2 regions of the Blautia sp. ZXY-1-C6 genome follow, and region 2 is predicted to be linked to the other one. Evidence: riboswitches for the same ligand, from Rfam matches in the RefSeq annotation. Region 2 holds a riboswitch; the other holds the start of a gene.
The links. Region 2 has a riboswitch for ZMP and ZTP ahead of AC075J_RS07815 (formate--tetrahydrofolate ligase). Riboswitches for the same ligand answer to the same signal wherever they lie in the genome.
Positions count from the first base shown of each region.

Region 1: another riboswitch for ZMP and ZTP. It lies ahead of AC075J_RS06480 (IMP cyclohydrolase); the one in region 2 lies ahead of AC075J_RS07815 (formate--tetrahydrofolate ligase).

Region 1 is NZ_JBWJVQ010000150.1:27,210-31,091, forward strand. Features, by position in the region: gene AC075J_RS06475 (phosphoribosylaminoimidazolecarboxamide formyltransferase) at 1-1,104, opposite strand, end outside; gene AC075J_RS06480 (IMP cyclohydrolase) at 1,234-1,947, opposite strand; ZMP/ZTP riboswitch at 2,019-2,099, opposite strand; gene AC075J_RS06485 (peptidoglycan recognition protein family protein) at 2,190-2,894, opposite strand; gene guaB (IMP dehydrogenase) at 3,141-3,882, opposite strand, start outside.
Region 2 is NZ_JBWJVQ010000162.1:42,818-46,699, reverse strand. Features, by position in the region: gene AC075J_RS07820 (aspartate ammonia-lyase) at 1-189, shown strand, start outside; gene AC075J_RS07815 (formate--tetrahydrofolate ligase) at 298-1,983, opposite strand; ZMP/ZTP riboswitch at 2,148-2,233, opposite strand; partial or broken gene AC075J_RS07810 (DUF6783 domain-containing protein) at 2,403-2,573, opposite strand; partial or broken gene AC075J_RS07805 (DUF6783 domain-containing protein) at 2,532-2,651, shown strand; gene AC075J_RS07800 (aminotransferase class I/II-fold pyridoxal phosphate-dependent enzyme) at 3,206-3,882, shown strand, end outside.

The DNA of each region.
Region 1 (3,882 bases), on a different contig from region 2:
CACAGATCCACCCGGCTGCGCAATATACTTCACGCCACTCTTATGAGCACGCTCAATATTATCACTGAATGGGAAGAATGCATCAGATCCCAGTGTAACATCCGTCATCTGATCCAGCCATGCACGTTTCTCTTCCTTTGTAAATACTTCCGGTTTCTCTGTGAAAGTTTTCTCCCACATACCATCAGCAAGTACATCCATATATTCATCCCCGATATAAACATCTATGGCATTGTCACGTTCCGCACGTGAAATTGTATCTTTAAATGGCAGATTCAGCACTTTCGGGCACTGGCGAAGGAACCAGTTGTCTGCCTTCTGTCCTGCAAGTCTTGTACAATGTACACGTGACTGCTGTCCTGCACCAACACCGATAGCCTGTCCATCTTTTACGAAACATACAGAGTTGGACTGTGTATATTTCAGGATGATCAGAGAAATCTTCATATCACGTTTTGCTTCCTCTGTAAGCTCTTTATTCTCTGTCACAATATTGGAAAGCATTGCATCATCGATTTCAAGCTCCTGACGACCCTGCTCAAAAGTTACACCAAATACTTCTTTGTGTTCCAGCGGAGCCGGTACAAAGTTCTCCTCAATCTGGATCACATTGTAGTTACCTTTTTTCTTCTGCTTCAGGATTTCCAGTGCTTCCTCTGTGTATCCAGGTGCAATAACACCGTCAGATACCTCTCTCTTGATCAGAAGTGCTGTATCTTTATCACACACATCAGAAAGAGAAATAAAATCACCAAAAGAGGACATTCTGTCAGCACCGCGAGCTCTTGCATAAGCGCATGCTAATGGTGAAAAATTCTTCCAGTCCATATCATTTACCCAGTAGATCTTTGCCAGAGTCTCTGTAAGAGGAAGTCCTACAGCAGCACCGGCAGGGGATACATGTTTAAAAGATGTAGCTGCAGGAAGTCCTGTTGCTTTCTTCAGATTGGATACCAGCTGCCAGCCATTAAAAGCATCCAGGAAATTGATATATCCCGGTCTTCCGGAAAGGATCTTTACCGGAAGCTCAGATCCGTCTGCCATATAAATTTTTGCAGGTTTCTGATTCGGGTTACAGCCATATTTTAATTCGAATTCTTTCATTATATAAATCCTCCGTATGAACCAAATAAGTATTTTAAAATTAATTCCTGTAAATAATTTCTTACTGCGAAAGCATCGTCTTATGTTCACAATAATCTATGAGCACTATCTGTACTCAGTAAGTGACTATTATTTATTCTTATTAATAATCTTGCTTTCGTACTTACCTGTCTCAATATCAATATATCTTACAAACAGAGATACTTTGTTATCTTCGTTCAGGCTGTTCCAGAGAAGTTCTGCAAACTCATCCATATCATCCGGAATTGCTACCAGTTTCGGTTCGCCTTCAAAGCTTGGAAGTGGATTTCCGTCACATTTATAAGTATGGATGAAATGTCCCTCTCCTGCAATGGCATTCTCGTATGCAAATGTGTATCTGTTACATGCATCCGGATTTCCGTTGTTGCTCTTGAGAATTGACATTGCATAGTTGAATTTTCCGTTCTCTACGTGCATAACACCGGAGATACGAGGTGTATAGTTCGGACCGTCCGGCTCGAATTCTCTGCTTCTTAAGGACTGCTCAAAAGTAAGCTGATGATCCATTCCCTCATAAATGGTATCTGTCTGATCTCCGTTAGTTACGATTGTTTTGTTTCCCAGTACACGTACAGGTGCATAGATGATCAGACTCGGATCTGTAAGTTTGGACGGATCAAATGCCTGGGTACGGATTCCCTCACCATCCTCTACAAATACTCTGTTTCTGCTGTTCTCGCTTCTGCCCATGATGAAATAAGCTGTCACTGCTTTCTTACCGTCTGCGGAACGTCCAATCACAATTCCTCTGCCAGGATAGGAATTCTCTTTCAGTTCTTTTTCCAGTGATAACATTTCCATAATTTTTCTCCTTTTCGTTAAAAATAAGGTTAAAAAAAGCCTGGGAAACCTATTTATTCATTGAATAATTTCCAGGCTGCCCAGGCGGTCGGCTCATATACTCGCTGCACTCCCTGTAGGTAATCCTACTTCCGCCAGTCATGCAGGCACTGTTGTGAAAAAAATCACACGTTGTTATTATAGTACAATACTTCTTTGTGGATTTCAAGGCAAATTTTTTTGTACTGTGCTGAATTTTCGTTTTACTGAACATCCTGCAAACCATAATCAACATCAATCTGCGCCGCAATATCCGATTTCATCTGTATCCACGCATCCGGATTCTCCACATAATATTTCGGACAGTTTTTTCCGGTAACATCATAATGCCGGATCACGTTCTCTGATGTAAGCCCAAACCGCACGCACAACCACGCAGAAAGCTTCACTGCCGAATCATAAGTTGCCTCATTAAATTTCCCCGTCTCATCCGGATGACAGCACTCGATGGACAAAGTATCTACATTACGTGAGTTCGTCGCATAGGACATCTCTGACGTAGGAATACACTGCACCACTTCCCCATCCAGCCCCACTACAAAATGACTGCTCACCTTTGTGTCATGAGTAGTCGCCAGATTCTCGAAGTAGTTCCTATTTGCAATGGCTGTTGCCCCCGGATTTGCAGTATAATGAATGGCAATATACTGTACACTCTCAATAGGAATCTGCGGTCTGGAATATTCATTCGGTGTCAGCAGTTCCACATCTATGTACGGCGCCCCTTCTTTCTGCCATTGTTCCGGTCCGCCTGAAGAATCCGCATTATCTGTTCCTGACTGTTCCGCATCAGAAATCATCGTGTCAGAATTATGTAAAAAGTCCCCAATACTCCATCCATTTTCACTGGCCCGATTTATTATAATCCACCCAATCAGAACTATGATCACGAGCAGCATAAGGCTCATAAGAATTCTCTGATTTCTCTGCCTTACTCTGCTACTCTTTCGTCTTTTCGACCTGCTGTTTTTCTTTTTTGCTGCAGTTTTTCCTGTTCTGGTATCTGTTTTTTTCTTTTTGTTTATATGCTTTTGCATTTTTACCTTCTCTTACGGGATTTTACTCCCTTCAAAAAATACCCCGGCCGGCATGCCTGGAAATCTTATTTCTTTCCATCAGCAGCCAGCCGGGGCATATATTACACCTGAAATTTATTATTTGTCATCTACGCTATAGTTCGGAGCTTCTTTTGTGATATGAATATCATGTGGATGAGATTCCTTAAGAGATGCAGCAGAAATCTTGATGAATCTGCCTGTTTCTTTAAGCTTCTCAATAGTTTCTGCTCCACAATATCCCATACCGGAACGGAGACCGCCCATGAGCTGGAATACAGTATCCTCAACATGTCCTTTGTAAGCAACACGTCCTTCTACGCCTTCCGGAACAAGTTTCTTCGCATTCTCCTGGAAATAACGGTCTTTACTTCCGTTCTCCATAGCTGCGATAGATCCCATACCGCGGTATACTTTATATTTTCTGCCCTGATACAGTTCGAATGTTCCCGGGCTCTCGTCGCATCCTGCAAACATGCTTCCCATCATGCAGACATTCGCACCGGCTGCGATTGCCTTTGTGACATCTCCGGAATACTTGATACCACCGTCTGCAATGATCGGGATTCCGTATTCTTTTGCAGCTTCGTAGCAGTCCATAACAGCAGTGATCTGCGGAACACCGATACCTGCAACAACTCGTGTGGTACAGATAGATCCAGGTCCGATACCAACCTTAACTGCATCTACACCGGCCTCGATCAGAGCCTTTGTCGCAGCACCTGTTGCTACGTTACCTGCGATTACTTGCAGTTCCGGATATGCTGCCTTGATCTCGCGTACAGCCTTCAGAATATTCTCTGAATGTCCATGTGCAGAATCAATTACGATCACGTCTACA
Region 2 (3,882 bases):
ATCAGCCCCCATCTTGGATATCAGAAGGCTGCGGATATTGCAAAAAAGGCAATTAAGACAGGCGAATCTGTAAGAAGTCTGATTCTGAAAGAAAAGCTTATGGACGAGGATGAACTTAATCGCATTCTGGATCCGATCCATATGACGGAACCTGGTATTTCCGGAAAAGATTATCTTATAAAAAAATAAAGAAAAAAACAGGCGGGAAAATCTTCCCGCCTGTTAAATCGTCTGGACACATATCATACATAAATATGATTTTTATATTTTTGAATTATTCGATTGATTTCAACCGGATTAGAACAGACCTGTGATCTTACCTGTCTCGTCTACGTCGATTCTCTCAGCAGCCGGAACTTTAGGAAGACCTGGCATTGTCATGATCTCACCTGTAAGAGCTACGATGAATCCTGCACCAGCGGAAATCTTCAGGTTACGTACTGTAACTTCGAAGTCAGTAGGAGCACCCAGTTTAGTCTGGTCATCTGTTAAGCTGTACTGTGTCTTAGCTACACAGATCGGGCAGTTGCCAAAGCCAAGAGCTTCTAACTGTTTCGCCTGTTTCTGAGCGTTAGCTGTCAGAACTACTCTCTTACCGCCATATACTTTCTGAACGATCTGGTTCAGTTTGTCTTCGATAGAACCTTCCAGTTCATATGCATAGGAGAAGTCGTTTGGTTCTTCAACAAGACGGATAACTTCTTCTGCAAGTTTGATTCCGCCTTCGCCGCCTTTTGCCCATACTTCAGAAAGAGCAACGTTAACGCCCAGTTCTTTACATTTAGCTTCTACAAAGTCAAGCTCTGCTTTTGTATCTGTAGGGAATGCGTTGATAGCAACAACACATGGAAGTTTGTATACGTTTTTGATGTTGGAAACGTGTTTTAACAGGTTCGGGATACCTTTTTCAAGAGCTTCCAGGTTTTCATTGTTAAGGTCAGCTTTAGCAACGCCGCCGTTGTATTTCAGGGCACGTACTGTAGCTACGATTACAACTGCGCTTGGTTTTAAACCAGCCATACGGCATTTGATATCAAGGAATTTCTCAGCACCAAGGTCAGCACCGAAACCAGCTTCTGTGATTGCATAATCAGCAAGCTTCATAGCCATCTTTGTAGCTGTTACAGAGTTACATCCATGAGCGATGTTTGCGAATGGTCCACCATGTACGATTGCAGGAACGTGTTCCAGAGTCTGTACAAGGTTTGGTTTCAGAGCATCTTTTAACAGGGCTGTCATAGCGCCTTCTGCGTGAAGGTCACCTGCTGTTACAGGTTTCTGCTCGGAAACTTTTCCGTATGTATATCCGATGATGATCTTGGATAATCTTTCTTTCAGGTCTTTGATGTCGCTTGCAAGACAGAGAACTGCCATGATTTCAGATGCAACTGTGATGTCGTATCCGTCTTCACGAGGCATACCGTTTGTCTTTCCGCCAAGACCATCTACTACGTTACGAAGCTGACGGTCGTTCATATCTACACATCTTCTCCATGTGATCTTACGTGGGTCGATGTTTAATGCATTGCCCTGGAAGATGTGGTTGTCGATCATGGCTGCAAGTAAGTTGTTAGCTGCGCCGATTGCATGGAAGTCACCTGTGAAGTGAAGGTTGATGTCTTCCATCGGAACAACCTGTGCGTATCCGCCGCCTGCTGCACCACCTTTTACACCGAATACCGGTCCTAAGGATGGCTCACGAAGAGCTACCATAACACTCTTGCCAAGTCTCTGCATACCATCTGCAAGACCTACAGTAGTAGTAGTTTTACCTTCTCCTGCTGGAGTTGGGTTGATAGCTGTAACGAGGATTAATTTTCCATCCTTCTTATCACTTTCTTTCAGAAGATTGTAGTCGATTTTTGCTTTGTATTTTCCGTACTGCTCCAGATATTTGTCGTCAATACCTGCTTTCTCTGCGATCTGAGTAATTGGAAGCATCTCGCATTCCTGTGCAATTTCAATGTCTGATTTGAATCCCATAATTGTTTTTCTCCTTTCGTTTCCGCATAACATGAAAAACTTCTGTTGCTGTTCACTCCGCGATCAGCAACAATTATTAATTGAAAGAAGTATCGGCCGGTCTGTCTGACATTCCTGATTTCTGCTCCGGAAATTATAAAAAAAGGCCAGTATCTGAATACTTCAAATACTGCCCAGACGGTCGGCTCCCACAAACCTCCGACTCCACGTGGTTTGCACTCCACTCTTTCCGTCAGTACTCGAAGGTTCTTTCAATTGATGAATACAATATATCATTTTGAGAAAAAAATGTCAAGAAATTTTTGTTGAAACGTCAAAAAATGTGAGTAAACTGGATAAAAGTTGTGCAAATTGATAAGAGAAGAGAATCGTAATCCCTGGTAATGAAAGAAAATACGTTTTCTCAAGGAAAGAAATTGTTAAAAAATAAACACAGTTTTCCCTGATAAATGAAGAAAATATAAAAAGCGGGTAAAGCTAGAGCGTGTCTGAAAAATCATTCCCGCAATCTGCACGCCCCACTTTGCGGGATATTTCACCCGAATTCAGTTGCCGTAGCCCGCTACGGCGCCCTCATCCGGGCAAAATATACCACAAATTGTGACGCACATCTTGCAGAAAGCCTTTTTCAGACACGCTCTAGTGCAAAATATGGAAAATGGAATTGACAACAGTTCAGAAGATATGTTATTCTCATCTTTAGTATGAAAAGACACTATCGTTTTCATGCAAATATTTGCTCACATTCAGAGACAGTTTCTGAATGTTAAGCCATACGGACAGGCGGGGCAGTTGCCGGGTGGGAGACACCACATTATTGATTGAGTTAGAAGCTCAAATTTTATAAGTTGATTACTTTATAATAATCAGTGCGTAAGCACACATCATCTTGTGAAACGGTCAATAAGAGCATAGCATATATTTGCCAGCGATTGAAGACGACAGCAGTCATGAATATTTCAGAATACGGGAACAGGCACAGGATACAGACGGATTTATACGGGAAATCCGATCAGTATATAAAGAGACAGAGCCTGAGAAATTCTATAGATCATGAGAGAAGCAGATGGTGAATGAACTTATCTGCTTCTTTTTTTGTGCAGATATAGCAAATATATAGAGAAATAATTAATCATTGTGCCGGTTTGAGGCAGTATACAATTGCTGAATGATAGAACTGTATTTGCCGGTACATGACGACAGGAAAAGAGGAACATGTCAAATGGATTATGAAAGACAACAGCATGCGCCCATATATGAAGCACTGGAACGTTTCCGAAAGAAGAGAGTCGTTCCCTTTGATGTGCCGGGACATAAAAGAGGAAGAGGAAATCCGGAGCTTGCACAGTTGCTGGGAGAGAAATGTGTGGGGCTGGATGTTAATTCTATGAAGCCGCTGGACAATCTCTGCCACCCGGTTTCGGTGATCAGAGAAGCGGAGGAGCTTGCAGCAGATGCTTTTGGCGCAGCGCATGCATTCCTTATGGTAGGAGGAACCACATCTGCAGTGCAGAGCATGATCCTGTCTGTCTGCAAGGCAGGGGATAAGATCATTCTGCCGCGAAATGTACATAAAAGTGCCATCAATGCCCTGGTACTGTGCGGTGCAATTCCGGTTTATGTAAACCCGGAGGTGAATGCGCAGCTGGGCATTTCCCTTGGCATGGAAGTCAGTCAGGTGGAGAAGGCTATGGATGAGAATCCGGATGCGGTGGCAGTTCTTGTAAATAACCCTACCTATTATGGAATCTGTTCGGATCTGCGGACTATCGTAAAGAAGGCTCATGCAAGAGGAATGAAGGTGCTGGCAGATGAGGCTCATGGAACCCATCTTTATTTCGGCAGAAACCTTCCTGTATCCGGAATGGCGGCAGGTGCTGACATGGCGGCAGTTTCCAT